Regions from separate parts of the Enterococcus sp. ZQ21 genome, predicted to be linked through region 1. Evidence: a T-box and tRNA genes for the amino acid it is inferred to sense, from the RefSeq annotation. Region 1 holds a T-box; the other regions hold tRNA genes.

Region 1 (11,034 bases):
GAACAGTATGTTCCTTGATCTGTTGGAACTCTTCATCCGAGAAATGTTCAAAATCAGGTTGATATCTGAGTTTTGAAAAGTGAAAATCGATTTTATTAACACGCATTAAAAAGTCCTCTCCTTATTGTTCACTATAGTTATTGTTACTTTTTTTAAAGAATTTGTAAAGTTTTAACACATCTGGATTAAACATAAGTTTTAATACTTTACAAATAAAATTTGTTATTATGTAAAAAATATACATCTACATTGAATAATTTATTTTGAAGATAAGTATTTGTGTATAAAAAACAATAATAATACATATAGCAAACGCTAACAATGTTAGTATAGTTTATTTTTTTGATTTATTCAAAAAAAATTTTTAGATGAATAAATATTTTTTTGGAAGTGTATACAGAATAAAAAATGAATAAATTACGCTTAAAATTAGAAAAACGTTTAATTATTTAATTATCGAATATTAATGTGAGGGATGTCTCATTTTGAATGAGACAAAATTATGAAAGTGATTACAAAAGGAGGCTATCCTATACATGTAATCAAAAAGAAGGAGGCAACATAACATGGATAAACCTATTCACGTTTTCTCTGAAATAGGGAAATTAAAGACAGTTTTACTGAAACGGCCTGGACAAGAAGTGGAAAATTTGACACCAGATATTATGGATCGTCTGTTGTTCGATGATATTCCATATCTTCCGATTGCTCAAGAAGAGCATGACAACTTTGCAAAGACCTTGCAAAACGAAGGCGTCGAAACTCTTTACTTGGAAAAATTAGCAGCAGAAGCGATTGACGCAGGCAACGTCAAAGAACAATTCTTGAATAAAATGTTGGATGAATCTCATATCGCATCGAATGCAGTAAGAGATGGTCTTCATGAGTTCCTTCTATCAATGGAAACACAAGAAATGGTAGATAAAATCATGGCTGGGGTTCGTACAAAAGATATCGAAGTACGTTCTAGCAGCCTATATGATCTTTCAGCAGACGACGACTATCCATTTTACATGGACCCAATGCCAAACTTGTACTTTACACGCGACCCTTCCGCATCAATGGGAAATGGAATGACCGTCAATAAGATGACTTTTGAAGCACGTCGTCGTGAATCGATGTTTACAGAATATATTTTGAAACATCATCCAAGATTTGCCAATAAAGGGATCGAAGTATGGTTGGATCGTGAAAATCCTGATCATATCGAAGGTGGAGATGAATTAATCTTAAGCGACAAAGTAGTAGCAGTTGGGATTTCTCAACGAACAAATGCAAAAGCTTTAGAAAAACTAGCACGCCATCTATTCGCAAAAAATTCAGGATTTGAAAAAGTATTAGCAATCAAAATCCCGAACAACCGTGCAATGATGCATCTGGACACCGTATTCACAATGGTAGATCATGACAAATTCACTATCCATCCAGCAATCCAAAGTAAAGACGGTAAGATGGATGTCTTTACGATCGAACCAGATGGTGATGATATCAAGATCACTCATTCAGATAACTTACACGAAACGATGAAAGCTGCTCTTGGATTAGATGATCTTGTATTGATTCCAACTGGTAATGGGGATGAGATCGTTGCCCCTAGAGAACAATGGAATGACGGATCCAATACATTGGCAATCGCTCCAGGTGTCGTAGTCACTTACAATCGGAATTACGTATCGAACGAATTGCTTCGTAGCTATGGTATCAAAGTGTTGGAAATCAATTCTAGTGAATTGTCACGAGGTCGTGGCGGTCCACGTTGTATGAGCCAACCACTTGTCCGTGAAGACTTGAAGTAGTTTATAACCTGACGACAGTCTTACTGTCAGCTGTCGTCAGGATTTCCTCTTTAATCTTAAATAAAAACAATCTAAAGGAGAATGTTTAATATGAAAGAATCAGTATTCCAAGGAAGAAGTTTATTAGCAGAAAAAGATTTTACAAAAGAAGAGTTACAATATTTGATCGATTTTTCAGAACACTTGAAAGACTTGAAAAAACGTGGGATCCCACATCACTATCTAGAAGGAAAAAATATCGCACTTTTATTTGAAAAAACATCTACACGTACTCGTTCTGCATTTACCACTGCAGCAATCGATCTAGGCGCACATCCTGAATACCTAGGTGCAAATGACATCCAATTAGGTAAAAAAGAATCAACAGAAGATACAGCTAAAGTGTTAGGTCGTATGTTTGACGGAATCGAATTCCGTGGTTTCAGTCAAAAAATGGTAGAGGAACTAGCAGAATTCTCTGGCGTTCCAGTTTGGAATGGCTTGACTGACGAATGGCATCCAACACAAATGATCGCTGACTTTTTAACTATCCAAGAAAACTTTGGAACTGTAGAAGGTATCACTGTTGCATACTGTGGAGATGGTCGAAACAATATGGCTAACTCTTTATTAGTAACAGGTGCAATTTTGGGAGCAAACATGCGTATCGTTGCACCAAAAGAATTACAACCTGAAGAAGAAATCGTCAAAATGGCAGAAGGTTTTGCTGAAAAATCAGGGGCACAATTGATGATTACCGACGATGTTGATAAAGGTGTAGACGGAGCAGACGTGCTTTATTCTGATGTATGGGTATCAATGGGTGAAGAAGATAAATTTGAAGAACGGATCAAATTGTTGAAACCTTACCAAATCAATATGGAAATGGTAGAAAAAACACACAATACAGATCGTTTGATCTTCTTGCACTGCTTACCAGCTTTCCATGATACAAACACTGTTTACGGTGAACAAATGAAAGAACGCTTTGGCATCACTGAAATGGAAGTAACAGATGAAGTCTTCCGCAGCAAATATGCTCGTCAATTTGACCAAGCAGAAAATCGTATGCATTCAATCAAAGCGATCATGGCAGCAACATTAGGTAACTTGTTTATCCCTCGCGTTTAAGCATAACCACATTCATCTCACGAAAAAACGAGTCAGCATTGAGGGAAAATCACAAAACGCTGGCTCGTTTTGTTATCTAGAAAATTCAGGAGAACTGAAGAAAGGACGAATGAAATGGCCAAACGAAAAGTAGTTGTCGCTTTAGGAGGCAATGCCATCTTGTCTACGGATGCAAGTGCAAAAGCCCAACAAGAAGCGTTAATGGAAACAGCAAAGTATTTAGTGAAATTTATCGAACAAGGAGATGAACTAATCATCTCTCACGGAAATGGTCCGCAAGTCGGCAACCTATTGATTCAGCAGCAAGCTGCTGATTCTGAGAAAACACCAGCAATGCCTTTAGATACATGTGTCGCAATGACGGAAGGGTCAATCGGCTACTGGCTCCAAAACGCGATGGGTGAAGTACTGAAGGAAAAAGGGATCGATAAAGATGTAGTTTCTTTAGTCACTCAAGTCATTGTGGATGAAAACGATCCTTCCTTCAAAAATCCAAGTAAACCAGTCGGCCCATTCTACACGGAAGAAGAAGCGAAAGAACAAATGAATGCTGATTCTACTGTGACATTCAAAGAAGACGCTGGACGTGGATGGAGAAAAGTAGTCGCTTCCCCTAAACCAATCTCGATCAAAGAAGCACGTGTCATCGAAACGCTAGTCGAACAAGGAGTTATCACGGTGTCTGTCGGCGGTGGCGGGATTCCTGTTGTAGAAACAGCGACCGGATTAGAAGGGCGAGAAGCCGTGATCGATAAAGACTTTGCTTCAGAAAAATTAGCCGAAATCATCGATGCGGATTTGCTGATCGTTTTGACAGGTGTAGACAATGTGTATGTCAATTACCAAAAACCGGATCAAAAGAAACTAGAAACTGTTACTGTTTCAGAAATGAAACAATACATTGATGAAAAACAGTTCGCTCCAGGAAGCATGCTTCCGAAAGTAGAAGCAGCCATTGCATTTGTTGAAGCAAAACCGAACGCTAAGGCAATCATCACTTCTTTAGAAAATATCGAAAATCTTTTAGCTTCTGAAGAAGGAACGATTATCGTAGCTGATTAATTTGTTAAGTCTTTCGTATTTACGAAATGATTTATAACTATCCAGGTGGTATTTCTTCTCCTTTAGGCCATCTGGATTGTTTTTTTTATTAGAAACGACTAGCCTTTCGTTTTTTTTTCTGATATAATTCAAGAAAGTTTAATAAGATTAAGATTTGTTGAACAAGAGAGTACTTGTATCATTCTTGGCTAGCGAATTCGGAAGTGGTGGAAGCCGAATGAAGGAGATACAACGAAGCGCACTTGGAGAATTCTGTTTTAAACAGACGGTCGTCTACCGATATCAGATGGAGCTGGTCCTTTTTTTAGGACAATTGGAGTGGTACCGCGGGAAATCTCGTCTCTAATGATGGCATACTAAGTATGTCGTCATTAGAGATTTTTTTTGTTGAACAAATAAGAGAGTATTTTAGGAGGAATAAAGATGAATAATAAAGATCTTGTCGCAAAAGCCGTCTATGACATTGTCAAAGACGATTTGACACTTGAACAAGTCGAACAATTACTAGAAAATCCAAAATCAGCCGAACACGGGGATGTGGCATTTCCAGCCTTTTCATTAGCAAAAGTTTACCGAAAAGCGCCACAGCAAATCGCTGCAGATTTAGCAGAAAAAATCGACTCTGCCAACTTTGAAAAAATCGAAGTGGTTGGACCTTACTTGAACTTTTTCATGAATAAAGAACTTATCAGCAAAAAAGTTTTGCAAACAGTAGTGAAAGAAAAAGAACATTATGGGGACAGCAATATCGGGAATCAAGGAACCGTACCGATCGATATGTCTTCTCCAAATATTGCAAAACCAATCTCAATGGGACATTTACGTTCGACAGTTATCGGTAATTCGATTGGCTTCATTATGGAAAAAATCGGATACCAGCCAATCCGCATCAATCATTTAGGTGACTGGGGCACGCAATTCGGAAAACTGATTGTTGCTTACAAAAAATGGGGTTCAGAAGAAGCGGTCAAAGCAGAGCCAATCAATGAACTGCTTCGTTTGTATGTCCAATTCCATGAAGTAGCTGAAACAGAACCGGAATTAAATGAAGAAGCTCGTGCTTGGTTCAAACGTCTAGAAGAAGGCGATGAAGAAGCTATCCAATTGTGGCAATGGTTCCGTGATGAATCGATGAAAGAATTCAACAAAATCTATGATCTACTGGAAGTACAGTTTGATTCATTGAACGGTGAAGCTTTCTATAATGACAAAATGGATGAAATCGTCGAACTTTTAGAAGAAAAACATTTGCTGAACGAAGATAAAGGTGCGGAGATCGTTGACCTTTCTGCTTACGACTTGAATCCAGCATTAATCAAGAAATCAGATGGCGCGACACTATACATCACACGTGACTTAGCTGCCGCATTGTATCGTAAACGTACCTATGACTTCAAACAATCTCTATATGTAGTAGGGAATGAACAAAGTTATCATTTCAAACAATTGAAAGCTGTCTTGAAGGAAATGGGCTTTGACTGGTCTGACGACATGCACCATATCCCATTTGGTTTGATCACACAAGGTGGTAAAAAATTATCAACTCGTAAAGGAAAAATCGTCTTACTAGAAGAAGTATTGAATGAAGCAATCCAATCTGCTAAAGAGCAGATCAGCGAGAAAAACCCTGATTTAGAAAACAAAGATGTTGTAGCTAAACAAGTAGGGGTTGGGGCAGTCATCTTCCATGATTTGAAAAACGATCGTCTCAATACATTTGACTTCAACTTAGAAGAAGTGGTTCGTTTTGAAGGAGAAACTGGACCTTATGTGCAATATACACATGCTCGTGCAGTCAGTCTGTTGGAAAAAGCAGGATTCGTCCCTTCAGAAACAGCAGACTATGCGTTGAATGACGATATCAGCTGGGAAGTAGTCAAATTGGTTCAAAAATATCCTGAAACAGTCTTATCCGCTGGGGAAAAATATGAACCTTCAGTGATTGCGAAACATGCAATCAAATTAGCACAGGCATTCAACAAATACTATGCTCATACGAAGATTTTAGCTGACGATGAACAAAAAGAAGCACGCTTAGCTTTAGTGTATGCAGTGACTGTATTATTGAAAGAAGATCTTCGTTTGCTAGGACTTCATGCACCAGATAAGATGTAAGAAAAAAGAATGTGAAATCAGTGTTCAGCTCCGAGTCACAAGGAACAATTTCAAAAAACAGCTTCTCATGTTTGTTGGATATTGTGACTTGTGACCGAGGAGTTGGCAGGAGAACACCGTTTATTCGCAATAAGGGCTGTGACAATATTTTTGTCACAGCTCTTATTTTGTATAAAAGTCATTCTGGATTCTTGTCAGCGCACAAAATGTACTCTGTTAACTCCTTCAAGTTATTTACGCAAAGATCAGCACCAGCTTGTTGGAATCTAAGTGCAACAGACTGTTTTAAGCGATCTTTTTCCTCCATCTCTATTTGTTGGTATGCATCATATGAAAGTCCCATCAGCGAACTACCTTCAATCACACCTACTGTAAACACCCCAGCATTTTTCCCTTCTTGGATATCTGAGACCGTATCTCCGACTTTGATTACTTCATCAACTGACTTGTTTTTGAAATATTGTATGTTTTTATGAATCATATAAGGAAATGGTCGTCCATATCCTTCGACGTCTTCAGAAGTTGCCATGAAGTCTGGTGAATACCCTTCTTTTTTTGCGGTTTCTGCTACGATTGCCATCATAGGAGCAGTAAATCCAGTCGTGGAACCAATATTGATCCCAGCGCTTCTCAACTGTTCGATCGTTTCCAATGTGTCGGGTTTCAAGGTAGAATGTTGGACCAAATCTTTAAACAGATAATGTTCAAATTGCTGATACAATTCCTCCACCTCTTTTTCCTGAGGTAGTTGTCCATGAATCGCTATCCATTGTTCTTTGACAGAAGGGAGGGAAAGAAGCTGTTGGATATGATCCCATTTTAATTTTCCCATCGGTTCGCGGATCTCTTTGTCAGTCAGTTGGATCCCTTTTTCTAGAAAAGCATTTCTAAAAGCGTGGACAGGAGCCATACAGCCAAAGTCCACAGTTGTTCCTGCCCAATCAAAAATTACAGTTTTAATCATTAATGTTCTCCTTATAGTCTTTGATAATTGCTGTCAGTTCTAAAATGTCTTCTGGATAAATCTCGCCAATATTACCGATACGAAAACATTCATGATCGCTGATTTTCCCAGGATAGATCACAAATCCGTTTTGTTTTAAATGCTGATAGAAATGATTGAAATCAAATCGCCAGTCTTTAGGGTAAAGAAAAGAGGTAATGAATGGCCCCTGATACTCTTGGATGAAAGGCTGGAACCCCATCTCTGTCATTTTTTGTCGTAGCACATGATTATTGGCGAGATAACGTGAATATCGAGTTTCGATCCCTCCTTCTAGCTCTAGTTCCTTCAATGCCTGTTGAAAAGCCAAAACCGTATGAGTAGGGGAAGTGAAACGCCATTTGCCATTCTCGTTTTCCATCACGCGGTACTGGTCATACAGATCAAGTGACAAACTTCGACTCGCATTTTTTCGCTTTTCTAGTTCCACTTTATTAGCAAGTACAAAAGAAAAACCTGGAACACCTTGAATACATTTATTTGAGCTAGAAATCAAAAAATCGATCCCTAGTTCCGCTACATGAATCGGTATCCCACCAAAGCTAGACATCGCATCTACTATAAACAAAAGATCTCTTTCCTGTGTGACAGCAGCAATTTCTTCCAAATCATTTAAAATACCGGAAGTAGTCTCGCTATGGACCATTGCAAGTGCGGAGATAGACGGATTCTCTTCAATCAACTGTGTAATCATATGTGCTTGGGGAATTTGGTGTTCAGGTACTTCATAAACTGCATAGTTTAGTTGCAGACATTTGCACATGGCAACCATTCGTTGACCGTATGCGCCATTTGAACAAATCAGCAAAGTATCTTCTGGTCTGATCACAGAACTTAAAACAGATTCTATCCCAAAGGAGCCGCTGCCTTGCATCAAGACCGTTGTGTATAGTTCTTCCGGTACTTGAGCAAGCTCCAGCAATTTTTTTCTTATTCATTGTGTCATCTCTTTGTATTCTTGATCCCAGGTACAATGATCGGTCAGCATCGCTTTTTTCACTGTTTCAGAAGTCGTTAATGGTCCAGGCGTTAATAATTTATACATGCGATTTCCTTTCATTTCTTTTTTATTGACATACACAAAGAGCAAGAATCTGCTCTTGCTAACATCCAATATAAATGAAGAGTATTGTGATTTAATCAAAGTTATGAAAAGTTTAAATAAAAACTGATGTATTTTTGTAAAGAGTGTAAAGGTTTATTTAACAAGGAAAATATTGAAAATAAAAAAACACGCATTCCTTATTAGGAACACGTGTTCTGATTAAAAAAGTGATACTTCAGTCGGATGGTGAAGAAATTCTTCTACTCGTTTTGCATCCTCCTCATTTTCTGAGATGATCATGATCGTATCAAATCCAGCAATCGTACTGACGATAGGAGGAGGCTTGATCTCATCTAAAACAGATGCAAATAAATGAGCATTGTCTGGCAAGGTATTAACGATTGTCAAAAAGTGGACTCGTTCGACTTTCAACACAATGTCTTCAATCATTTGAATCAGCCGATCCTCTTCTTCAGTCTTAGTATCAGGAGTACCTTTTTCGCGAAACAACACAAAGCGGGAAATACCGTTTTCATCAGGTGCTTTCACGATTTTCAGATCACGTATATCTCGAGAAATCGTTGCTTGCGTTGCGGTAACGCCATAATGCCCAAGTTTGTTTAATAGTTCTTCTTGCGTACGGATCGGGAATTCTTCAATGACTTGTTTAATCAGCAAATGTCTTTGAGCTTTGCGCATTTTCTTTCTCCTTTACGAAAGATTTCACATGTATCATAACAAAAAAAAGAAGGATTGCCCAATAATATTCGTCTTTTATATCTAAAATTATTTTATGGGAAAAAGAGAATAAAGAAACAAAGAGAAATCTACTGTTTTTCTTGAATTCTTTTTGTCTTTCAGGTAAACTATTGAATGTTGAGCAGAAAAGTACATTTGCTCTTGCGATATGGATCTTTTGTCTGTATAATAGCTGAGGGTGCTTTATGCATCAGCAAATCCACATTCTTATTGGATTGTCGGTAGGTGCTTGAAAAAGTTTGCCGGCAAGGTAGAAGATAAGAAGAGGGAAAATAAAACCAAATCGGAGGAAACAAACATGGCAGTAATTTCTATGAAACAATTACTAGAAGCCGGCGTACACTTTGGTCACCAAACTCGTCGCTGGAACCCAAAAATGAAGAAATATATCTTCACAGAAAGAAACGGAATCTACATCATTGACTTACAAAAAACAGTTAAATTAGTAGATGCAGCTTATGATTACATGAAGAGCGTTGCTGAAGAAGGCGGCGTAGCATTATTCGTAGGTACAAAAAAACAAGCACAAGAAGCAATCAAAGAAGAAGCAACTCGTGCAGGACAATACTTCGTTAACCATCGTTGGTTAGGCGGAACATTGACAAACTGGGATACTATCCAAAAACGTATCAGCCGTTTGAAACAAATCAATGCAATGGAAGAAGATGGAACTTTTGAAGTTCTACCTAAAAAAGAAGTTGCTGGTTTGAACAAAGAACGCGAACGTCTTGAAAAATTCTTAGGCGGTATCGCTGATATGCCAAGAATCCCAGATGTAATGTACATCGTTGACCCACGTAAAGAACGTATTGCTGTTCAAGAAGCACACAAATTAAATATCCCAATCGTAGCTATGGTTGATACAAACTGCGATCCAGATGAAATCGACGTAGTAATCCCTTCAAACGACGACGCAATTCGTGCCGTTAAATTGATTACTTCAAAAATGGCTGATGCTTTCATCGAAGGAAACCAAGGTGAAGATCAAGTAGTTGAAGAAGATTTCACAGAAGAAAACACAGCAACATCAATCGAAGAAATCGTAGATGTTGTTGAAGGCGACAATTCTTCAGCAGAATAATTTTGAATGATGGAGCTGTTTCAAAGGCTGGGCGACAAGCCTCACTCTCCTTTGAAGCAGCTTTTTTTAAAAAGAACACCACAGGAGGAGTTAAACATGGCAGACGTTACAGCTAAAATGGTAAAAGAACTACGCGAAATGACTGGCGTAGGAATGATGGATGCGAAAAAAGCATTAGTTGAAGTAGAAGGCGATATGGAAAAAGCAGTTGATCTTTTACGTGAAAAAGGAATGGCAAAGGCTGCAAAGAAAAATGACCGCATTGCCGCTGAAGGATTAGCTTCAGTTGCTGTGAAAGGTAACACTGCAGCAATCGTTGAAGTAAACTCAGAAACAGACTTTGTATCTAAAAATGAAATGTTCCAAGACTTAGTAAAAGAAATCGCAGAACTTGTTGCTGAAAACAAACCAGCAGACATGGAAGCTGCAATGAAAATCAAAACAGATAAAGGAACGATTGAATCTGACTTGATCGAAGCAACTCAAGTTATCGGAGAAAAAATCAGCTTCCGTCGCTTTGAAGTTGTAGAAAAAGACGACAATGCTGCATTTGGCGGATACTTGCATATGGGTGGACGTATTGCTGTATTGACTGTTCTAGACGGAACAACAGATGAAACAGTTGCAAGAGACGTAGCTATGCACGTAGCAGCTATCAATCCTCGCTATGTAAACGAATCACAAATTCCAGAAGCTGAATTAGAACATGAAAAAACTGTTCTTACAGAACAAGCATTGAATGAAGGCAAACCAGCGAATATCGTTGAAAAAATGGTAGAAGGACGCTTGAAGAAATTCAAAGCAGAAATCGCTTTGGTTGACCAACCATTCGTTAAAGATCCTGATATGACTGTTGAAAAATACGTTGCTTCAAAAGGCGCAACTGTTAAAACATTCGTACGTTTCGAAGTTGGCGAAGGTATCGAAAAACGCGAAGATAACTTTGTAGAAGAAGTTATGAGCCAAGTGAAAAAATAATTCTGTTGAATGACAGACGGGAACGCACGCTTTGTGCGCTCCCTTTTTTTAAGCAAAACAAGAAAAACCAGGCTTAGCGTGTCGA
Region 2 (11,034 bases), 900 kb from region 1:
GAAAAACGATTTTTATACACATCGTATCCGATCCCACGAGCCAGAACTCAAACAGTCACAAAAAAATTGGGATTATCGTTTTTCACCAGAATTTTCTGATTTTCAGCTAATCTTGGATCAATTAGCAAAAAACCATAATGAAGTGTTGTTTATCATTCCACCGGTCAACGAGAAATGGAGCGATTATACCGGACTATCTCAAGAAATGCTACAAGGATTTGCCAAAAAAATCAAATTTCAATTAAATAGCCAAGGATTCAATCGAATAGCTGATTTTGTCAATCAAGCTGGTACCAATTATTTTATGGAAGATACGATCCATTTAGGGTGGAAAGGCTGGCTGGCCGCAGATCAACAGATTAGACCGTTTTTAGAAGAAAACCAGCTTCCTAGTAGGTACCATCTCGATGATGCTTTTTTCAGCAAAGCTTGGCAACAGCAAGTACCAGATAAACTACGATTAAAATAAATAAAACAGGTGGAGGATATCTGCCTGTTTTATTTATTTTAGAATATTCTGAAATAAACAGTAAAAATACCAAGTTTGCCTGAACAAAAAACAAAAGCAATGGTATAATCACAATATGAATATAGAAATGGGGGAAAACATTTGGATACAAAAGAAGAACAGCTACTAATTGATTTGACTTCTGCAAAAGGAGTACCTGGGAATGAAGAAGAGGTAAGAGAAGTATTCAGAGAATATGCTAAACCATTCGCTGATGATATTTTTTATGACGGATTAGGCAGTGTGATTGCTAAGCATGGCGCTGGCGGAGGACCAAAAGTCTTTATTTCTGGTCATATGGACGAAGTTGGTTTTATGGTAACAAAAATAACCGAAAAAGGCTTCTTGGAGTTCCAAACACTTGGAGGCTGGTGGGGACAAGTGATGCTTGCTCAACAAGTGGAAATCAAAACACGAGAAGGAAAAATCATTCACGGGGTAATTGGTTCAAAACCACCGCATGTTTTAACACCTCAGGTACGAAATAAACCATATGAAATCAAAGATATGTTTATTGATATCGGCGCATCAAACCAAGAAGAAGCCAAAGAGTGGGGCATACGTCCGGGAGATATGGTCACCCCATATATTGAATACAAACGAATGAATGGCAGTAAATATTTACTGGCAAAAGCATGGGATAATCGGATAGGGACAGCTGTTTCTTTGCGAGTATTGGAGAATCTATCTAAAGAAGCACATCCAAATGTTTTATTTGCAGGAAGCGATGTGCAAGAAGAAGTGGGCTTGCGAGGCGCTCGAACAAGCACGCACCTTGTAAATCCGGATATTGCTTTTGCTTTAGATACTGGTACAGCAGGTGATACTCCAGGAATGACACCAAAAGAAGCAGATTCGATTTTAGGAAAAGGTCCACAGATTTTGATTTTTGATGCATCGATGATTCCGCACAAAAAATTATTGAATTTCGTTATCGATGTAGCAGAGGAAATGGCTATCCCATTCCAATATACAGTGATCTCTGGCGGTGGAACGGATGCAGGACAAATGCATTTGACAAGAGACGGTGTTCCTTCTGTAGCCATTACTGTTCCTGTTCGTTATTTGCATTCCCACACATCAGTGATCCATGAAGATGATTATTTGAATACAGTGAAGCTAGTTACTGAGTTAGTGAAACGGCTTGATAGTGAAACAGTTGAACAAATCCGGAGTTATGAATAATGAATAATAAAATGCCTATTTCTGAATATCGAAAAAAAGCGCGAGCTTCTTTAGAGAATCAATGGGGAATCAATGCTTGGCTTGTTTTCTTATCCATATTGTTCACAAGCGTCATACAGAATTTTTTTGACGGTTTCAGTCCTTTTACGGAAGAAAGCATGCAGCAAAACCTATTGAGTTTTCTAGTCAATAATTTGCTTTTATTCGCATTCAACTATGCATTGTTTTATATTGCGTTAGTAGTTGTACGAGGTGGCAGACCAAAAAGCAATCTTCTATTTTCAGTTTTCCAAAAAAAATATTTTGGTTCGATACTTGTCATCAATTTGATTAATTCAATCATCAACTGGTTGCTCAATAGTTTGATCTTTCTGCCCATGTTTTTAATCAGCGGAGTGAGTGCTTATACGCAGTTGCTTTTCAATTCAAGTACGGTACCTACGGATGTCATGCCAGGAGATTTTCTTGATATCAGCTTTGTTTTATCAATGGTAGGGATGATTTTTGTTTCAGCACTTATCATGAGCATCGTTGGCGGATTGTTCCAATTTGCTGCATGGACGAAGTTCGACTATCCTGATTTGTCGGTCGTACAATGCTTAAAATATGGCTGGTTCTTATTGAAAGATAGAATCGGTACGTATATTTTGTTGCAACTATCTTTTATCGGCTGGTATTTGTTAGGGGCAATCGCTTTATTCATCGGTCTTTTGTGGGTCATCGTTTATGTGAATGTATCAGTTGCAGAATTTTATGAACAAGCACGGATTGAAAAAGGTGGTCCAGAAGCCTATTTTGCTTAATCTGTAAGCAGTTCATTCATTAGAAAAATAACTTTTGTGGTAGGATAAATCTTTGAGGGGGAATGTATGATGAAATTAACTGTTTTAGGCTGCTTAGGGGCGTATCCTTATAATAATCAAGGGACAACAGGTTATTTACTTCAATCTGACGGTTTCAACTTGTTGATTGATGCAGGTAGTGCTACGCTGATCAAATTACAAGAACATCTTGATCCACTTGATTTGGATGCTGTGATCCTTAGCCATTATCATCATGATCATATTGCTGACCTTGGTGTATTACAGTATTACTGGCAACTTCATCCCAAGAGAGATCCGGAGACATTGCTTTCAATTTACGGGCACACAAAAGATTCTGTCCACTTTGAAGAATTGACGATGGCGAATGTCTCAAAAGGACATCCTTATTTTGAAGCCGAAGAATTAAAAATTGGTCCTTTTCTGATTACTTTTATGGAAACAATCCATCCAGTAGTATGTTACGCCATGCGAATCGTAGAAGAAGCAACGGGGAAAGTATTCGTATTTACAGGAGATTCAGGTTATTTGGAAAGTTTCGCTGATTTTGCGAAAGAGGCTGATTTGTTTCTAGCAGATACCTATCTATTTGAAGGAAATGAACATCATCATGCACATTTCACTTCAAAAGAAGCTGGAGAACTGGCGAAATCAGCTAACGTAAAGAAACTTGTACTTACCCATCTACCTCAGTTTGGCGACTTAGAACAATTGAAAAATGAAGCGCAAAAAGCAGCAGGTAAAGGGATAGATGTAGAACTTGCTGCAGTTGACAAAGTGTTTGACATTTAGGAGGAAGAACATGATTTTTGTACCAAATGAAAACCACGACCCAAGAATCAATTTAGCAATTGAACAATACTTGTTGCAAGAAATGCCATTAGATGAACCCATTTTGCTCTTTTATATCAATGAACCTTCAATCATCATCGGTAGGAATCAGAACACGATTGAAGAAATCAATCGAGATTATGTGGAAGAACATGGTATTCATGTGGTCCGCCGTCTAAGCGGAGGCGGAGCTGTCTACCATGATTTTGGGAATTTGAACTTTAGTTTTATTATGCCTGATGATGGTGATTCCTTCCGTGATTTTGCGAAAGTAACACAACCAATCATCCAAGCACTTCATGAATTGGGTGTTGCCGGGGCTGAGTTGAAAGGCCGAAATGATTTAGTCATTGATGGTATGAAATTTTCCGGTAATGCGATGTATGCTACCAATGGCCGAATGTTTGCTCATGGAACGATCATGTTCGACTCTGATATCAATGAAGTAGTCAATGCATTAAAAGTAAAAAAAGACAAAATCGAATCAAAAGGAATCAAATCGATCCGTTCTCGTGTGACGAATATCAAACCGTTTCTTCCCGAAGAAAAACAAAAAATGACAACGGAAGAATTTCGTCAAGAAATCTTGTTGAAAATTTTTGGTGTAGAATCAGTAGAGGAAGTAAAAACGTACGAATTGACCGACGAAGATTGGAAAAAAATCAATCGAATCTCTGAAGAATATTACCGAAATTGGGATTGGAATTACGGAAAGTCCCCAGATTTCAATTTCTCTCGTCAAAAACGTTTCTCTATCGGTTCGATCGAAGTCCACTTGAATGTATCAGAAGGAATGATTAAAGAAGCAAAAATCTTTGGTGATTTCTTCGGACTAGGAGATATCTTTGATGTCGAAAAAAAATTGGTGGGACAGAAATATGATAAAGAATCTCTATCAAAAATAGTTGACCAAATTGATGTGAAAAAATATTTTGGTGCGATAGAATCAGAAGAATTGCTTACCTTACTTTATTAAAAACAAAAAGCAGCGGAATCCTTATGTATTGGATCCCACTGCTTTTTTATATAGAATTCGAGTAATTTCGGGAAAGCTGAACAGTGATTCGATCAATCAATGTATCTTTTTCCTGCGTTAGTGTTCCAGTGTAACGATCTGCCACATCTTTCATCATCATCAAATCAAAGCGTTCCTGATCATCTAATTCTTCTGTGATACCTCGACTGAATATATTCGTATCATAATGTGCACTATGTTCGCAACAAATGATGAAATGATCCTCTTGTTCGTGTATCGACAAATGAATTTTTCGATACAGCGGATTTTCGATGGCATGAGTTTCTCTAAAGGAATGCTCTAGGGCATGAATCAAAAGCTGGGCTAGATCATCATCTTTGATAGGAAGATCCTCAGGAAGTTCTGCTTGGAAGGTGATCTGGATATTCCGTTTAGCAGCTAACTGTTGATAGCGCGCGAAAATCAGATTTGTCATCTGATGATTGCAAAAAGAACACAGCATTTCAAAATTTTTTGCTTCTTCCAAGATTGTTTCCACATATTTTTTTGCTTTTACTTGATCCGTATGCATTAAGTCTTGCAGATTTTCCATTTCCTGAACAAATTCTAAACGAAGCGTATTTACTTCTTGGATATGCTGTCGAAGTTGCTCATAATGCTGTTCCAGCAAATCGTTTTTGATTTTTAAGAAATCTACTTGTCTTCGGTCTTTATCTGTGTTCAGAATGTGGTCAATCAGATTGTAACTGATAATAACAATCAAAATAATAATGAATAAAATCGTAGACCAATTGATCGTCGTTTGATAAATACCTAGTGCTGTTTGGATATAAATCAAGCAGTGGATAATGGCAACCAAGACGATCCAAGGTGTACAAACTACATAAAAACGATTGTTTTTATATGCTTCACCAATGCAGGTAAGCGAAGTGACTAGAGTACTGATAACACTAGCTATATTAGCAATTGGCATCAATTCAGGAAGTTCTGCAGAAGTAAAAGCTGCATAAAGCAGAACACCAGAAAAGATCGAAAGCTGGATTATACAAAAAATCCCATACCATTTTTTATAATAAATCATCCGGCTCCAATAATAGCAGATAATGAAAGCCGAGGTTAGGATAATAAATAAATGAGATAAAAAAGAGTGAACGAATGGTTCAAAAAGGATGCCACTTAAAATATCTTCTGAAACAGCTTCAAATCCTAATGCCAAAGCAAAGCAGCTTAAGATAATCAGCGAGTATTCAAGCCGTTTTTGTTTGTACATCAAGTAGATGGTATAGATAAACGTCCCAATAGCAATGAAAACTGCAATGATCATCGTTAATACTTGCGGTACTGATTGAGAATAGATAAAACCGATTAACGGACCAGTTGTACCTATATAGACTTTCGGTGGCAACCCAGCGTAGTTTTGATAAGGAGATGAGACAGAGATCATCAATTTTTTTCCGATGTAATCTGATGGTAAATCTATCACAGCCAGTGATAATCCAGGGTTGCTTTCTGCGTCGTAATCTTCCCGTTGGTATAAAATGTTTCCGTTTAGATACACAGTAATCCATTGATGATTTCCTTTGATTAGTAAATTTGCTTCGTTCAACGGTTTCTCAAGTGTCGTTTCCATAATAAATGTTTCATCTTTGTCTACGGTAGGAATCGTACGAGTGTACTTGCTGTCAAACTTAAAATCAGGATCATCTTTTGAATAGAAAACCCATGAATCTTTTATTTCTTTCATTTGATTACTATTAGCAGGAGAGAAGATAAAATAGAAGAAATAAGCAATCCCTGCTAAAAATAACACTGATAATATAATTATTATGCTCCATTTTATGCGCATATAGAAAGATTCTTTTTTATTATATATGTTATTAAAAAAAGCCTAAAGGTATTCCTTTCTAAAACTTGTAATTTTAGGGTAAACGTTTTTTTTACTAACGTCAATTATTTATAATGAAAAATGAGATAAAGATGAGGAAATAGAATCAAAAAACGTCGTTGTCATAAAAATGTGTTTTTACAGTTATAATTTGAAAAAAATTTATCGTTATTATATGATTAAGAAGGATTGAAGAAAGAAAGGAGTTGAAAACGATGCCTGATTACAAAGAAATAACTTTTGTTAGTTCTGTAACGCTGATTATATTTTTAATACTTATTCTTCTCGTCGTCTTGGTTCCCCGAATTTTTGGATTGACTCCTTATATTATTGAGGATAGAGAAATGAACCCATATTATGCACAAGGAAATCTGATATATGTACGACCAAAAAATACAGATGAGATTTTAGTCGGAGATATTATTACATATTATGAAAATTCAGGTAAAAAAATCTCGACACGTCGCGTAATAGCCATTGAAAACAACTACAACGACTTTTATACAAAAGCTGACACACGGACTTATATCGAGCCTGGAGTAGTAAAAAAGAGAAATATTATCGGTAGTCCAATCTTCCAGATTCCATATATTGGCCTGGTCCTTTCCAAAACAGCATTTGCATGGATCCAGGGGTTATTCTTTACGATTGCTTTTTGCTTAACAGGAATCACAGCTTGGAATACTTTTGTAGAGTTGAAGAAGAAGCGGAGACGAACACAGAAATTTTTGTGAGAATGTTGAAAAAGACAAATATATTCAAGAGATACCATTACTCTTCTGAACGAGTGATACGGAAAATACTCATACAGCTTGTAGATTTAGCTAGTTGTTCGTATAATGTGTAAAGAGGAGGAGTAGTATGCGCAATGAAATGATGCATCGTCCTGTAGTCAAAGAAGAACTATTGGACTTTATGCGCACCCAGCAAAAAAAATTACCGGGTGAGCTAGGCAAATTGGAAGAAGAAGCTCATGTAGCAGAAGTACCGGTTATTCCCCACGAAACAGTTGTATTTTTGAAATTTTTACTTGGACAGATTCAGCCTGAACGAATCTTAGAGATCGGTGCAGCTATCGGTTTTTCATCAAGTGTCATGGCGACAACAATCGGAGAAAATGCTCATGTTACGACCATTGATCGTTTCGATGTCATGATCGAGAAAGCGAAAAAAAACTATGAACGTCTAGGATTGACAGATAAAGTAACCTTGCTTGAAGGGCAAGCCGCAGATATTTTGCCTGAATTGTCTGGTCCATATGACTTTATTTTTATGGATAGTGCAAAATCAAAATATATTGAATTTTTACCTGAATGTTTGCGTTTGTTACGAAAAGGTGGCGTTTTGATGGTAGATGATATTTTCCAAGGAGGGACGATCTTGCTCCCTGATGAAGAGATTCCTCGTGGCAAACGAGCTATCCATCGTAAATTAAATGAATTCCTTCGTGTCGTGATGAACCATCCTGATTTGACATCGACCATCTTACCATTAGGCGATGGTGTAATCTTAATGACAAAAGAAGCAGAAGAAATCGATTGGTGATACATGATTATGACAATCAGTAAGTGATTGATTATATCAAAGAATCCATCTAAATTTGATGTGAAAGAGACTGTATTTGTAAAACAACTGAAGGAAATAGTGAATAGATTGAAATAAACAGGAGTAAGCATGAAGACAATGCAACTCCTGTTTTCGACTGATAACCTTAGAATAGATGGAAGCGAATGTTTCTTTTCAAAGGATTGATTTGGTAGTTGAATTAAAATAATTGGCTATTTGCTAATTAAATAACTATTTCGTATTGACAGAAGCAATATAATTATCTATAATTATTGATGTTCCGCTGATTCCTGTCATAGTAGCTCAGCTGGATAGAGCATCCGCCTTCTAAGCGGACGGTCGGGGGTTCGAATCCCTCCTGTGACGCTAAAAAACCGTTAGAAACTGAGGTTTCTAACGGTTTTTCTTTGTTTTTTGTGCCAATATTGTTTGTTTTCAAAGGCAAATAAAATGAAAAAAACATCTTTATCTAGTACAATTATAGGAAGTAAAAATAAAATCCATCAGAAAGAGGAAGCAAATATGTCAATATTATCAAAAATTTTAGTCACTCTAGTGGCCATCGAATTTTTTTATATCATGTACATCGAAACAGTAAGAACTGATTCCGATACGACAAGCAGAGTTTTTAAAATGAATAAAGAAGAATTAAGCAGAAAATCTGTTCAAACATTATTTAAGAATCAAGGAGTATACAATGGACTATTAGGGGTTGGACTACTTTACGGAGCTTACCTTTCTTCCGCACCTAAAGAAATTACAAGTATGCTGTTGCTATCAATTTTTATTGTTGCATTGTATGGAAGTCTGACTAGCGATCGCTGGATTTTACTAAAACAAGGTGGGTTAGCTCTGTTGGCCTTGCTTTCTATTTTCTTCTAAATGTGGAAAAACAAGGATCTATTGGACAGGAAACTTTGTGAAAAATATTACTTTTTCTCATGAAATATGCTATTCTAATGAATGGTATTTTAGAAAATTTCATGAAAAGGAGTTAGATAGGTGTTCAAAAATTATGTTTTATCACTAAAAAAAGAATTTTTAGGTTATGATCTTTCAAGATTTCAGAAAGATCTTTTGGCTGGAATCACAGTAGCTGCTGTAGCATTGCCTTTAGCCTTGGCTTTTGGGGTATCAAGCGGAGCCGATGCGTCCGCAGGTTTGATTACGGCTATCATTGCCGGTCTCGTTATTGGCGGTTTATCAGGCGGTTTTTATCAAATATCAGGTCCGACAGGCGCAATGGCAGCTATTCTAATGTCCATTGCGGCAACAAAGGGAATGCAAGGTGTGTTGCTTGCTACTTTTTTGGCAGGTCTATTTTTACTTGCAGCAGGACTTTTCCGATTAGGAACACTAACTTCTTTTATCCCAGCACCAGTAATCACAGGATTTACTTCAGGTATTGCTATTATTATTGCATTAGGTCAGATCGATAATTTGTTTGGTGTTCATTCGGAAGGTACAAATGTTATTGAAAAGCTAAGTAGTTATCAAACACTAGGTTTTCCAATAAACATAGCATCTTTGATTATGGGAGGCCTAGTCATTTTAGGGATGTTCATCTATCCGAAAAAATGGGCGAAACGAATGCCTAGTTCGCTGTTGGCCATCATTTTAGCAACAGTAGTTACGCTACTGTGTCATTTACCAGTAGCCACTGTTGGTAACATCCCACAAACACTGATCAGCAGTAATCGCTTGGGCTTGGGAGATTTTAGCTTTTCTGCCTTGCAACAAGTAGCCGTTCCGGCCATTAGCATTGCTCTGTTAGGGATGATTGAGAGCTTATTATGTGGTGCTTCTGCTGGTCGAATGGCGAATAAATCATTAGACAGTAACCAAGAATTAGTGGCACAAGGGGTGGGAAATCTATTGCTTCCTTTTTTTGGCGGGATTCCTGCTACTGCAGCCATTGCTCGTACAAGTGTGGCCATCAAATCTGGCGCACAAACCAGATTAGCTGGCATGATCCATGCAGTTGTCTTGTTGCTTTCCATGCTTGTTTTTGCGCCAGTGATGTCACAGATTCCGATGCCGGCACTTGCAGGTGTTTTGATCGTGACGGCTTGGCGTATGAATGAATGGAGAACGATTAAGGAGCTATTTGTTCATAAATATTGGTCAGCTATTCTATTGTTTGTTCTTACAATGATTTGTACAGTCATCTTTGATTTAAGTATTGCTATTGTAATTGGGATTATCGGCGGTTGTGTATTTTTTGTTGTAAAAAGTGCGGCTATCACGATTTCATTAGAAACAATCGATTGGCAAAGAATGGGGCTGCCAGAAACGGAAAAGCTGAATAATTGGACAGTAGTGTACATCAGCGGTCCGCTGTTTTTCATGTCTTCAGAGAAACTAAAAAATAAATTGGAAGAACTAAACCATCACGACGGTGTCATCTTCTCCATGCGTGGCGTACCAAGTATTGATTTGACGGCACGCGCAGTTTTTGATGAATTTCAAGAAAAAGCAGAACAGAGAGGACAAACGATTATCTATACTTCCTTGCAGCCGGAAGTAGAAAAACAACTTTCTCACTTATGGGAATATACATCCACACATCAACATCAAACAGTTGCTCATGCGTTGACAGCATTGCATGCGAAATATACTGCAATGAGCCATTAAAACAATGAAAAAGAATAGACAAGACTGTAAACTAACAATTTCACCGTCTTGTCTGTTCTTTTTAATCTTGTTGTAAAAGTGAAGCTAGTACTTGCCAATCTTGATGGATAACAGGTACAAGGGAACGATTATAAAAAATAGCTGCTGGATGAAAAAGTGGAAGGATACGATAGTTTTTTTCTGACCATTCGTAGGCATCTTTTTGTTTTGTTAGCTGTAAGACGGGACCTGTATAGAGTTGACCATGGTTTTTGGTAACAGTATATTCTTTACCAAGTAATCGTTGCAGGCCAATATTTCCAAGTGTCGCAATTAATTTTGGCTGGATTTCCATCAGTTCGTAATCCAGTATCGGTGCGTGTGCAAATACTTCGGATCGCGTAGGTGTACGATTTGGATAAACAGTTTCTGTCTGTTGTGTCCGTTTATTGATCCAATGAGTCACGCGATACGGGCGACTCCGTACAGCACTGGTGATATAGACATCTTCTCGTGTTAAACCAGTGGAAGAAAGTGCCTGCATCAATTCTTTTCCAGCTTGTCCGCTAAAAGGGATGTGTGTATCAATCTCTGTTTTCCCTGGGGCTTCTCCTACAAGCATTAATTTAGGATGAAGAGGTCCTTGCCC
Region 3 (11,034 bases), 840 kb from region 1:
GATCGAAGCAATGCAAGCCGATATTTAAGCGAACTGTATAAGGCTCATCATATTGTAAAAACCGCTGGCCGACCAGTCGTTTACTCCTTGCCAACGGAAAAATCAAAATCTGATGAAGTACATGTCGACTCTTCTACGCAAGTGACTTTTGAAACGCTCGTTGGAGAAAATGATTCTTTAAAAGTCAGTATACAGCAGGCAAAAGCAGCGATTCTTTATCCGCCGCGGGGGCTACATACCATTATTTTTGGAGAAACTGGTACAGGGAAGTCAATGTTTGCGGAATGTATGTATCATTTTGCAATCGAATCTGAAATGCTTTCAGCCGATGCGCCATTTGTTTCTTTCAATTGTGCGGATTATGCTCAAAATCCCCAACTGCTCTTTGGACACATCTTTGGGATCAAAAAAGGGGCTTACACAGGAGCAGCGCAAGATAGTCCTGGTCTAATCGCCAAAGCAGACGGCGGTATATTGTTTTTAGATGAGATCCACCGTTTACCACCGGAAGGACAGGAAATGCTGTTTACTTTCATCGATAAAGGTATCTATCGTCCACTTGGAGAAAGTGCACAAGTACATGAAGCATCAGTTCAGATTATTGGGGCAACGACTGAATCTTCAGAAAGCTTCTTGACTACCTTCAACCGACGGATCCCTATGGCTATCACCTTGCCAAACCTTGCTTCGCGTTCACTGGATGAGCGTTATGAGATCATCTCTCTTTTCATCAAACAAGAAGCGAACCGTTTAAATCAACGTATCGATATCGAAAAAGAAGCGATTCTTGCCTTTATGCTTTATGATGCGGAAGGGAATATCGGTCAAGTGAAACGAGACTTGAAATTAGTCTGTGCAAAATCTTTTTTACATTACCGAACGCATCATGAGAAAAAACTGATCATTCGAAAAGAAGAACTTTCCCTTCAAGTACAAAAAGGACTACTGAAAATCAAAGAAATACCAGAACGCCTCGACCGATTCATGGACAGTAAGAGCCAGTATTTGACATTTGAACCAGGATTTGCTGATGTCGTCTGGTCACAAGATCCAGAAAGAAACATGCAAGTCTACAACGATATTGAGGAAAAAGTTACTTCTCTTTCTGAAACCGGTGTGGAGAACATCGATTTGGAGACGCTCATTTCAAAAGATGTGGATGCTTATTTTCAGACATATGTCAAAGAATTGACTAAAAGTTCAATCCCAAAAGATCTTTTACCAGATGAGATCTGGCGGCTAACCAATCAATTGTATGATGTAGCTGAAAAACGGTTAGACCGTATTTATAATGAAAAAGCTCGTTTTGCTTTTGCTTTGCATTTGCAAAGTACATTGGATCGTGTGAGAGAAGGACATATGATTGTCCATCCAGATTTGAATAACGTACGAAAAAATTTTAAGAAGGAATTCCAGGTAGCAATCGATCTTTCGACAATCATTGAAGAAGAAGAACAAGTCGAGATTCCTTTTGATGAAATTGGCTTTATCAGTATGTTTCTTTCTATCAACTTAGGAGAAAGTGAGCCTGTTAAAGAAAACAAAGTAGATGTTCTCGTACTGATGCACGGCAGACAGACCGCTTCAAGTATGTTGGAGATGGCGCAAGAACTATTAGGAACAAAAGTAGGAAAAGCTTTTAATATGCCATTGGTTATGGAAGTTCAAACAATGTATGAAGAGGTACTACAATATGTCAAAAATTATCAGGGGCATTTGACGAATGGACTGCTTTTGTTAACAGATATGGGATCATTAAACACCTTCAGTGATTTGATTTATGAAGAGACTGGCATTCGGACGAAAGCAATCACAATGACAAGTACGATGATTGTGATAGAAGCGATACGGATGGCAAGTGTTGGAAGAAGCTTAGAAGACATTTATCAAAATATTCAGCTCTCCTTTGAATCAATCGTACGTGATCAGTTCAAAGCGGAAAAAGCTGAAACTTTACAGCGTAAAAAAGCCGTCATCGTGACATGTTTTACTGGTGAGGGAGTAGCTGCCAAATTGTATCAACGGATTATGCCGGTGATTAATCAAAACAAAGTAGAACTGATCCAGATGCAGTTTTTAGAACGCGAATCATTCAAAAAACACATTGATGCCTTATTGGAAGAATATGAAATCAAAGCAATTGCAGGAACGGTTGACGTTGATTATCAAAATATCCCATTTTTTTCTGCCTATGACGTTTTTGATGATGAAAAATTGAATGTTTTGAAGCGTATAGCTGATGATGAGGTCCCAACAGCTAAAATTGTTGATTCGCTTTCAGGATCATTAAGTGATGTCTTTTCTATTGATGAATTGATCCGCTCATTGCAAAAAACAGTTCAGCAGATCCAGACAGATTTGTCGATTATCGTAGAACCAGGAGTAGATACTGGAATTGTCATCCATTTAGCCTTCATGCTAGACGGATTGATCAAAAAAGAATCGCATCGGCAATTTGAGAAACTATCTATTTTCTCAAAAATTTACCGTTTGGAAATGGATATCGTTCGAGCAAATTTGATGGCACTGGAACGAAAATATCAGGTAAAAATTTCAGAAGATGATATCGCGTTTCTTACACAAATGTTTCTTGAAAACAAAATAAAAAAATAAACACACTAATCATACTGTTTACACACTGAATATCAGTGTGCGCACTATATAAAAGAGCTAAAAAGCATGAAAACGCTATTTTAGCTCTTTTTTTCTTGGCATGCTTCTTGCATTATATAAAAGTGTAAAAAAAATAAAAGGAGTGTTAAAAATGGCAAAAAAAACAATTATGTTAGTTTGTTCAGCAGGGATGAGTACGAGTTTATTGGTCACAAAAATGCAAAAAGCAGCAGAAGAAAAAGGAATGGAAGCCGATATTTTTGCTGTCTCTGCCTCAGATGCAGATAATAATTTAGAATCTAAGAATGTCGATGTTTTATTATTAGGTCCTCAAGTACGTTTCATGAAAGCTCAATTCGAACAAAAACTTGCGCCTAAAGGTATTCCGTTAGATGTTATCAATATGCAAGACTATGGCATGATGAATGGAGAAAAAGTACTTGCACAGGCAGAAAATCTAATGAAATAAATCAAGTATGTAGTTGGGGGATAACAACGTGGAAGATCAGCAAAATCTAGAAGCCATCATGGGACTAATCATGTTTGGCGGTAATGCAAAGAGCGACGCAATGGAAGCGATTGCGGCTGCTAAAATCGGTGATTTCGAGTTAGCGGATAGAAAAATCGCTGATGCAGAAGAATCACTTATACAAGCACATCATGCACAAACAGATATGTTGACACAAGAAGCACAAGGAAATCATATGCAAGTGACGTTATTGACTGTTCATAGTCAAGATCATTTAATGACGTCTATTGCGTTTACTGATTTAGCAAAAGAAATCATCGAACTTTATCGTCGCGTATACAGCGAATAAATACAACTTCTTTTTTGAACGGAAGAAGAAAAATTTTTGAACGGATTTTTTATTTTGTTATAAAGAGAACTCTCTTTATATAAAAAACTTATAGGAGGAAGTAAAAAATGAACGGACTAACAAGTTGGATGGAGAAATACATCCTGCCAGTTGCCGCAAAAATCGGAGCGCAAAAACATTTAGTTGCTTTGCGTGATGCTTTTATCGGCACACTGCCCGCAACAATGGCGGGATCAGTCGCTGTAATGATCAATGCAATTATTCGAGATTTACCGCAACAGTTTAACAGTACCTACGCTGACAGTTTAGCAGCAGACAAAGGAATCTTTGCCGTATTGAATGTCATCATCGGAATCAATGGTTTTGTCTGGAACGGTACACTAGCAATCGCCGGATTGATCTTTGCCTTTTCTTGGGGGGATAATCTTGCCCGAGCTTATGGAGTAAATGATCTAGCTGGGGGAATCGTTGGTCTAGCTACCTTGATTCAAGGTATTTCCTTTGGTCCAGCATTATCAGCAGCATTAGATGTGAATGTCCCTTCAAATGTCGCAGATGCAATCAATAGTTCTGAGATTGGTGCAACGATTGCAGATGGTACACTGTCAGTTGGATTATGGGGTTGGCTAAAACTAGATCATTTGAATGGAAACGCTTATTTTACAGTTATGATCATGGGAGCAATTTCAGTCATTATTTTTTGTAAATTGATGCTTGCTAACATTACGATCAAAATGCCTGATTCAGTACCACCAGCAGTATCTAAAGCATTTGCAGCCATTTTACCAGCTACGATCGCTTTATATGTCATTGCTATTATCAATTATATCGTAGGTCGTGTAGCTGATGGGCAACTAATCATTGATTTGGTGCAAAAATATATTGCAGAACCATTCCTAGGATTATCTCAAGGGTTGGGAGCAGTATTGATCGTCACAGTGTTTGTTCAAGTATTCTGGTTCTTTGGTATTCATGGACCAAATGTATTGGCACCAGTGCTAGAGGGAATCTGGGGACAAGCACAACTAATCAATATTGATATTTTCCAAAAAGGTTATAACGGAAAAACTGGTACACCAGCCGTGTTAGATGCAATCGAAGATGGAAAAGCTTATATGTGGGTCCGTGGATCGTTCGATGCTTTTGCATGGTTTGGCGGATCAGGTGGAACGATCGTCTTACTGATAGCTATCTTGATTTTCTCTAAACGAGCGGATTATTTAACAGTAGCTAAATTATCCATTGGACCCGGTATTTTCAATATCAACGAGCCAGTGATGTTTGGTCTGCCGATCGTATTGAATGCCATCATGTTCATCCCATTCTTGATTGCTCCAGTAGTTGCGACAGCTATCGGTTGGTTAGCAACTTACTTTGGACTTGTAGCACCAGTATCGCAACAAGTTACATGGGTAGTACCGCCGTTCTTATTGTCATTCTTAGCAACAGGAGCGGATTGGCGAGCACCAATCGTAACATTGGTATGTATGGTCGTGACTTTCTTGATTTGGGCACCGTTTGTCATTTCTGCAAACAAAATGGACCCTGCCGCAGGCGAACAACAATAAGATGAATCTGAGGAGCGGGACGCTTTAAGTTCCGTTCCTCATAATGAATTTTCGAGGAGGAGCTGAAAAATGATTTCAATTGCCAGTGCAATGCAACAAGATGCAATCAAAGAATTGTTAGAAGGATACAATGAAGAAGGAATGACATTTACGTTTAAAGAAAAACAAGGAATCAAAATGTTCTTTGAGACAAGTGCAGAAGATCCGGAAGCTGCGGCTAAAAAAGCAAAGGAACTAATCAAAGCACAGCCTTGGGGAACAGTCCTTTATTTTCAGTCAACAGCTGTTTAAGAAAATGGTTCAAAAAGATAGGATGGTTGATATGATAAAAAACGGTTTATTTTTATGTAGTATTGGTTCTTTGATCGTGTTGTATAGTTTGAATCCACATTCGCAAAGGTATGATTTGTATAGTATGGTCACGGGTCTTTTCCTAACAGGATTAGGAATCTACTTCTTCATGAAGGGGAAAAAAAGAGAAGAAGCAAAGGAGAAAAATAACTAATGGAAATCACAAAAAAATTAAATATTCCAGCGTCGTTTTTTTACGATAAAGTTATGGATTCTGTTCTTTTCGATGTACGTAAAGCGACCGGCAAATCAGTGACCAGAAAACAGCTGAAAAATTTGGAGTACGTCAAACAATTCTCGCAAAATAACCGGGCTCGTATAAAAATCGAAGAAGTCATTGAAAACCAGTCTTATAAGTTTCGTACATCGACAACGAAGAATGAATTCGTTGTTCATTATCAAATCAAACCAGTAGACGATTCGACCTGTGAGATTCATTACACAGAAAAAATGGAGTCTTACGGCATGCTTCAAAAGTTGAATGATATGCTTTTAGGAACGATCTTGATGTACTTTAAGCGGAGACGTTTCAAAAAAATGCTAGAGATGATCGAAGCAACGTATTAAACCATTGAAAAAATGGTACTATTTAGTTATTGAAAAATGAAGTAAGCTAGAAGAGATTTTTCAGAGGAAGCAAAGTCTTTCCTGAGATTCCTCACTAGCTTTTTTGTAGGAAGGGGCAGCAAAATGACAAAACAAGTAAGAGAGCTAGGGGGATCTTCGATTGAGGAAATGTTTGCTTTAGCCACATATGCATTTAATGGGGCAGATACACCTGAAAGGAGAGAACGTTTTCGTACACTTGCGGAGAATTCCTGGAATTACGGTTTTTTTGATGAGGAGGATCGGCTAACAAGTCAAGTCATGGCGACTCCTTTCCCAGTGAATTTTTACGGACAAGAGTATTTAATGGCCGGTATTGGCTATGTTGCTTCTTATCCTGAAGCAAGGGGACAAGGCGGAATCAATCAGATCATGGAAAAGATTCTTGAAGATTGCCGTTATCGTAAAGTAAGCTTATCTTATCTGGCGCCCTTCTCCTATCCCTTCTATCGGCGCTATGGCTATGAACAATCGTTTGATAAAATCAGTTATCAACTAAACAGTCGTGACGTGCCTTTTACCAAAAAGAAATCTGGCAAGATGAAGCGTATGAATTTCGAAGATGCAAAAGCTGCTATCAAACGAATTTATGAACAGATGCCTGAAAATCAACGAGCTGGTCTGAAGCGCGAAGACTGGTGGTATACGTATAAATTCAAGCAAAAAGGTAATTACCAGTTTGCTTTGTATTTTGATGATACTGGGGAAGCAATGGGCTATGTCGTTTACCAGCTTGCAGCGTCTTCCTTTATTATTGTGGAATGGGGATTTTTGAATCACGATGCCTTTTGCAGCCTTGTCCGCTTTGTAAGTTCCCATAACGGTGCTTTTGAAACATTTGAATATTCATGTGGCTACGGTGGCAATGATCAAAATTATCTATTAGCAAATCCATTTGCTTCTGTAACGATCACACCTTATATGATGGCGAGGATCGTGGATATTTCTTTGTTTTTGGAAAAATATCCATTTAGAAAGAAACAAGCTGCCTTTGCTCTTCAGATAGAAGAAGATCAGTATGCAAAATGGAATGAAGGAATCGTGGAAGTAACGATTAAAAATGGAAAAAACCATCTCTCAAAAGTAGAACAAACGGCGTTACCGATCGTTCGCGGAAGTATCCAACATATCACACAGCTATTATTAGGATATCGTAAAGTTGAAGAGCTGGTATTCCAAGAGAGGATACAGGTGGCAAAAGAATATGAAGAAATGTTAAGTTCGATCTTGCCACAGCAACAGCCAATCCTTAATGACTATTTTTGATAAAAAACGGGGGATGACAATATTTTTGTCACCACCCGTTTATTTTTCGTTTGACATTTGAAGGAAAATATTAAAGTAAATCCTCTTTTTTCGTAAATTTGAATTTTTTGTTTTCTTTTGTTTTAGGGTTTTCTTTTTTGTGGTCTTGGATTGCTTCTTTCGTGATCTTTTCCCGATTTTTTTTAGATGAATCTAAGCGTTCGGCATATACTTTTTCTTTTGGCTTATCATTCATTGGAAAGAACCTCCCTGTATTATTTCATTCTACTCCTAGTTTATCATCTGTTAAGAGCTAGTGGAAACGTTTTGCCTAACCTACAAGCTGATTTTTTTAGCAGATAAGCTTGCAAGTAAAAAACAAACAAGCTACAATTGATTTATTGAAATTGTTCCTGTAGCTCAGTAGGATAGAGCAATCGCCTCCTAAGCGATAGGTCGCTGGTTCGATTCCAGTCAGGAACGTATAAATAACCCCTGTATCCTTTGTGGTACAGGTTTTTTTATTTTAAAACAACAAAAATTAAATGTTTTATAATTAAAAAAACTTCATTTTTTATTGATATAAGGGTATAATTGTTGTTGAAGGAAGGTGATAAAAAAACATTTTCATTAAAACGGAAAGCAAAAAATAAAAATAAAAATGAAAGAAGGAGAAAAATTAAAAAAATGGATTCTTAGCGCTACATTGATTGTTTTACTTAGGGCTTTCGCAGATGCAAGGGTAATAGAACAAAGTGGTTTTACTGGTAGGTGTGTAGCTTTTCCAATGCTATGGAGCTAGAGCCTTTCTAGTGGGCATAAGTATGTTTAACTTTTTATGCTAATCTGGGCACATAATGTACAGGCGCACTACATAGAGAATCTCGAAAGTGGGATTAGTACTAAGTATAGTTGATACAAACAGCACTTCACAGCTAGAATAATTGGAAAGTCAGAAGTTTTTTGTTCGATTTGAAATACCTAGTTAGTTTGAATAAGTACATAAAGAATCTTCTTATTTAGCACTTAATAAAAAATATAAAAAACATTTAAAAGAGAAATTAAAGGGTTTCTCAATCTTTGATAAAAAAGGAGGAAGTAGAAAATGAAAAAAGCAAAATTGATACTTAGTACAATCGTCTTGACATCTTTATGTAGTGGTTTTTTAGGGACTGGGACGGTGGATGCCAGTGAATATAATAATAAAGTTGTTTCGCTTCGAGCTGCTAGTGATACAACGCTTACTGTGTCACGCATACCTCATAATCCTATTCTATATTTTGAAATTTCAATGGAAAATTATAATCAATCTGACTCAACCCAACGTTGGGTAATGGAGTACAATGCAAATGCCGGTGGTTATTATATCCGGGAGCAGATTCCGGGAAGTATGAATTTTACACCGCAATATATTTGGGATAGTGGAGGAAGCTTTTTGGACTTCTCGGGTAACAAAGAGAGGGTAGGGACTCTGTGGAAGTTATATTCAGCCGGACAGAATTCGTTGGGAAATATATTTTTTATAGAAAATATGTCAAACGGGAACTATATGAGTTGGACCAGAGGAGGTCATACTGATCGGGCGTTGAGGTCTACTGCATTTGATTGGAATTGGGAGCAAAGATTCATTGTACAAGTTGAAGGAGAAGTTTAAAAGAGAAAAATGGAAGTACACTAATACGTTCAATCTTTTTGACTTATATCTAGAGAGTGGGGCAATAATCAGATTTTTTTCTGACTATTGTCCCACTCTCTTTTTTATATATTTTTCGTTATTTTATTTGTGCTAACAAGATTTTGCTCAAGCCCAATCTCCATTACGGAAAATCGGTACTGTAGAACCGTCTTCGCGGATACCATCGATATCCATCTTGTCAGATCCTACCATGAAATCTACGTGGGTTTGACTTCTATTCAAACCAGCTTCTGCTAATTCTTCATCGGACATTTCTGTACCGCCTTTCACACTGAAGGCATAAGCAGATCCTAAGGCTAAATGGTTCGATGCGTTTTCATCAAATAGTGTATTGAAGAAAATGATACCAGATTGAGAAATAGGTGAAGGGTCAGGAACAAGTGCCACTTCTCCTAGACGACGCGCACCTTCATCGGTATCAAGCAATTTTTCTAAGACATCTTCGCCTTGTTCGGCAGAAAAGTCAACTACTTTTCCATCTTTGAAAGTAAATTTCATACCAGAGATGATCGTACCAGCATAACTCAGTGGTTTTGTACTTGAAATATACCCATCTACACGATGACTGTCAGGAGCGGTGAACACTTCTTCTGTTGGCATATTTGCCATGAATTTTTCCCCTCGAGCATTGTAGCTTCCAGCACCTTCCCAAAGATGGTTTTTAGGCAATCCAATGATGATATCCGTACCAGGAGCAGTGTAGTGCAGGGCAGAAAATTGTTCTTGATTCAATTCTTCTGCTTTTTTTGCTAATTTCTCATCGTGTTTTTTCCATGCTAAAACAGGGTCTTCTTCGTAGACACGAGTTGTTTTAAAAATTTGATCCCATAATGCATCAACTTGTTCTTCTTCTGGCAGATCTGGAAAAACTTTTGCTGCCCATTGTTTACCAGCAGCAGCTACAACAGTCCAACTGACTTTATTTGCCTGAGTTGCCTTGCGCAAATTCATTAGTGCTTTACCGGCAGCTGCTTGATAAGTTGCTACTCGGTGGCTGTCTACACCGGCAAACGCATCAGGATCGGCAGAAACGACACTAATCCTGCTTGCTCCTTTTTCAAGCCATTCATCCGCTTGAACGATTTTAGATTGTGGTACATCCTCAATACGATCTGTTGCTGCATGTAAAAGAAATTCTCTTTGAATCTGATCATCTGTCCACTGAACGATGACTTCAGCAGCTCCTAATTTGTAAGCTTCTTGTGTGATCAAGCGAGCAAGGGGTGCTTGGTCTACACTGATCTGTAAAACGACTGTGTGACCTTTTTCTGTGGCCACGCCAGTTTCTGCAATTAAGCGTGCATATTTTTTTAGAAGTTCATTAAAATTCGATAACATAATAAAAATTCCTCCTCACCATTTTTTCTGGTAACTATTAGCATGATACCATTTAATCATGATTCAAACAATGTAGCTTTAAATAAAAAAAGGAGGTTATTTTTTTCTGGTTGCGTTTCACGTTCTATGACACGACTTGCTATTTTAGCTTGTGAAGAAAATCGAAAACTAATTTTGCATATCAAAAAAAACATGTTACAATGAAATTAATCAATGGTGGAAGCGTTATAAAAAAATTGAGGAGATTAAAAAAATATGGCAAGAAAAAAGACGATTACTAAAGAACAGATTTTGGCAGCTGCTTATGAAGTAGCTGCCACCGAGGGATTTACACGATTTACTGCGAGAAACATTGCGAACAAAATGAATTGTTCCACGCAGCCGATCTATCTTGAGTTCAAAAATATGGATGACTTGAGACAAGCACTTTTTGAGCAAATCTATGATTATTTGCAATACGAAGTGTTTCCAGTTGAGCATACAGGGAATACGATTATCGATCTTGCTTTTAATTATATCCATTTTGCAAGAAGAGAGAAGAAGTTGTATCGTTCACTGTACTTAGAAGAATATGGTGGAGGAAAAGAGATGCAAAATTTCTCTTATACTTACTTTGTGAATACAGTGAAACGGGACCCAGCCTACGCGGATCTTTCAGAAGAACAGATCGAATCCTTGCATAACGGTACATGGATCATAGCTACCGGGATTGCAGCTTTGATGTCTTCAAGCATTATCCATCCAACTGATGAGCAGATTGAAAAAATGATCCAAGACAGCATTGATGCAATCTTGAATC

What was found. A T-box is a leader RNA that pairs with one kind of tRNA and senses whether it is charged. The one in region 1 lies ahead of argS (arginine--tRNA ligase), so its partner is inferred to be a tRNA-Arg.
Region 2: it has a tRNA-Arg gene. The T-box ahead of argS (arginine--tRNA ligase) is inferred to sense a tRNA for this amino acid. The anticodon was not compared.
Region 3: it has a tRNA-Arg gene. The T-box ahead of argS (arginine--tRNA ligase) is inferred to sense a tRNA for this amino acid. The anticodon was not compared.

What each region holds. Positions count from the first base shown of each region.
Region 1 is NZ_CP125658.1:1,064,963-1,075,996, forward strand. Features, by position in the region: gene QK255_RS05210 (Crp/Fnr family transcriptional regulator) at 1-106, opposite strand, end outside; gene arcA (arginine deiminase) at 567-1,796, shown strand; gene argF (ornithine carbamoyltransferase) at 1,887-2,906, shown strand; gene arcC (carbamate kinase) at 3,021-3,968, shown strand; T-box leader at 4,117-4,315, shown strand; gene argS (arginine--tRNA ligase) at 4,392-6,083, shown strand; gene phnX (phosphonoacetaldehyde hydrolase) at 6,262-7,047, opposite strand; partial or broken gene phnW (2-aminoethylphosphonate--pyruvate transaminase) at 7,040-8,131, opposite strand; gene QK255_RS05245 (arginine repressor) at 8,351-8,830, opposite strand; gene rpsB (30S ribosomal protein S2) at 9,189-9,971, shown strand; gene tsf (translation elongation factor Ts) at 10,068-10,949, shown strand.
Region 2 is NZ_CP125658.1:1,960,088-1,971,121, reverse strand. Features, by position in the region: gene dltD (D-alanyl-lipoteichoic acid biosynthesis protein DltD) at 1-469, shown strand, start outside; gene QK255_RS09570 (M42 family metallopeptidase) at 611-1,693, shown strand; gene QK255_RS09565 (DUF975 family protein) at 1,693-2,496, shown strand; gene QK255_RS09560 (MBL fold metallo-hydrolase) at 2,566-3,306, shown strand; gene lplA (lipoate--protein ligase) at 3,317-4,321, shown strand; gene QK255_RS09550 (ATP-binding protein) at 4,368-6,167, opposite strand; gene QK255_RS09545 (signal peptidase I) at 6,422-6,940, shown strand; gene QK255_RS09540 (O-methyltransferase) at 7,068-7,751, shown strand; tRNA gene QK255_RS09535 (tRNA-Arg) at 8,065-8,138, shown strand; gene QK255_RS09530 (DUF1304 domain-containing protein) at 8,295-8,654, shown strand; gene QK255_RS09525 (SulP family inorganic anion transporter) at 8,775-10,406, shown strand; gene QK255_RS09520 (uracil-DNA glycosylase) at 10,468-11,034, opposite strand, start outside.
Region 3 is NZ_CP125658.1:1,905,473-1,916,506, reverse strand. Features, by position in the region: gene QK255_RS09290 (sigma-54-dependent transcriptional regulator) at 1-2,613, shown strand, start outside; gene QK255_RS09285 (PTS sugar transporter subunit IIB) at 2,765-3,082, shown strand; gene QK255_RS09280 (PTS lactose/cellobiose transporter subunit IIA) at 3,111-3,431, shown strand; gene QK255_RS09275 (PTS sugar transporter subunit IIC) at 3,539-4,999, shown strand; gene QK255_RS09270 (hypothetical protein) at 5,069-5,290, shown strand; gene QK255_RS09265 (DUF3188 domain-containing protein) at 5,322-5,504, shown strand; gene QK255_RS09260 (DUF3284 domain-containing protein) at 5,504-5,917, shown strand; gene QK255_RS09255 (GNAT family N-acetyltransferase) at 6,041-7,222, shown strand; gene QK255_RS09250 (hypothetical protein) at 7,293-7,457, opposite strand; tRNA gene QK255_RS09245 (tRNA-Arg) at 7,611-7,684, shown strand; gene QK255_RS09240 (hypothetical protein) at 8,307-8,855, shown strand; gene QK255_RS09235 (aminopeptidase) at 9,003-10,235, opposite strand; gene QK255_RS09230 (TetR/AcrR family transcriptional regulator) at 10,491-11,034, shown strand, end outside.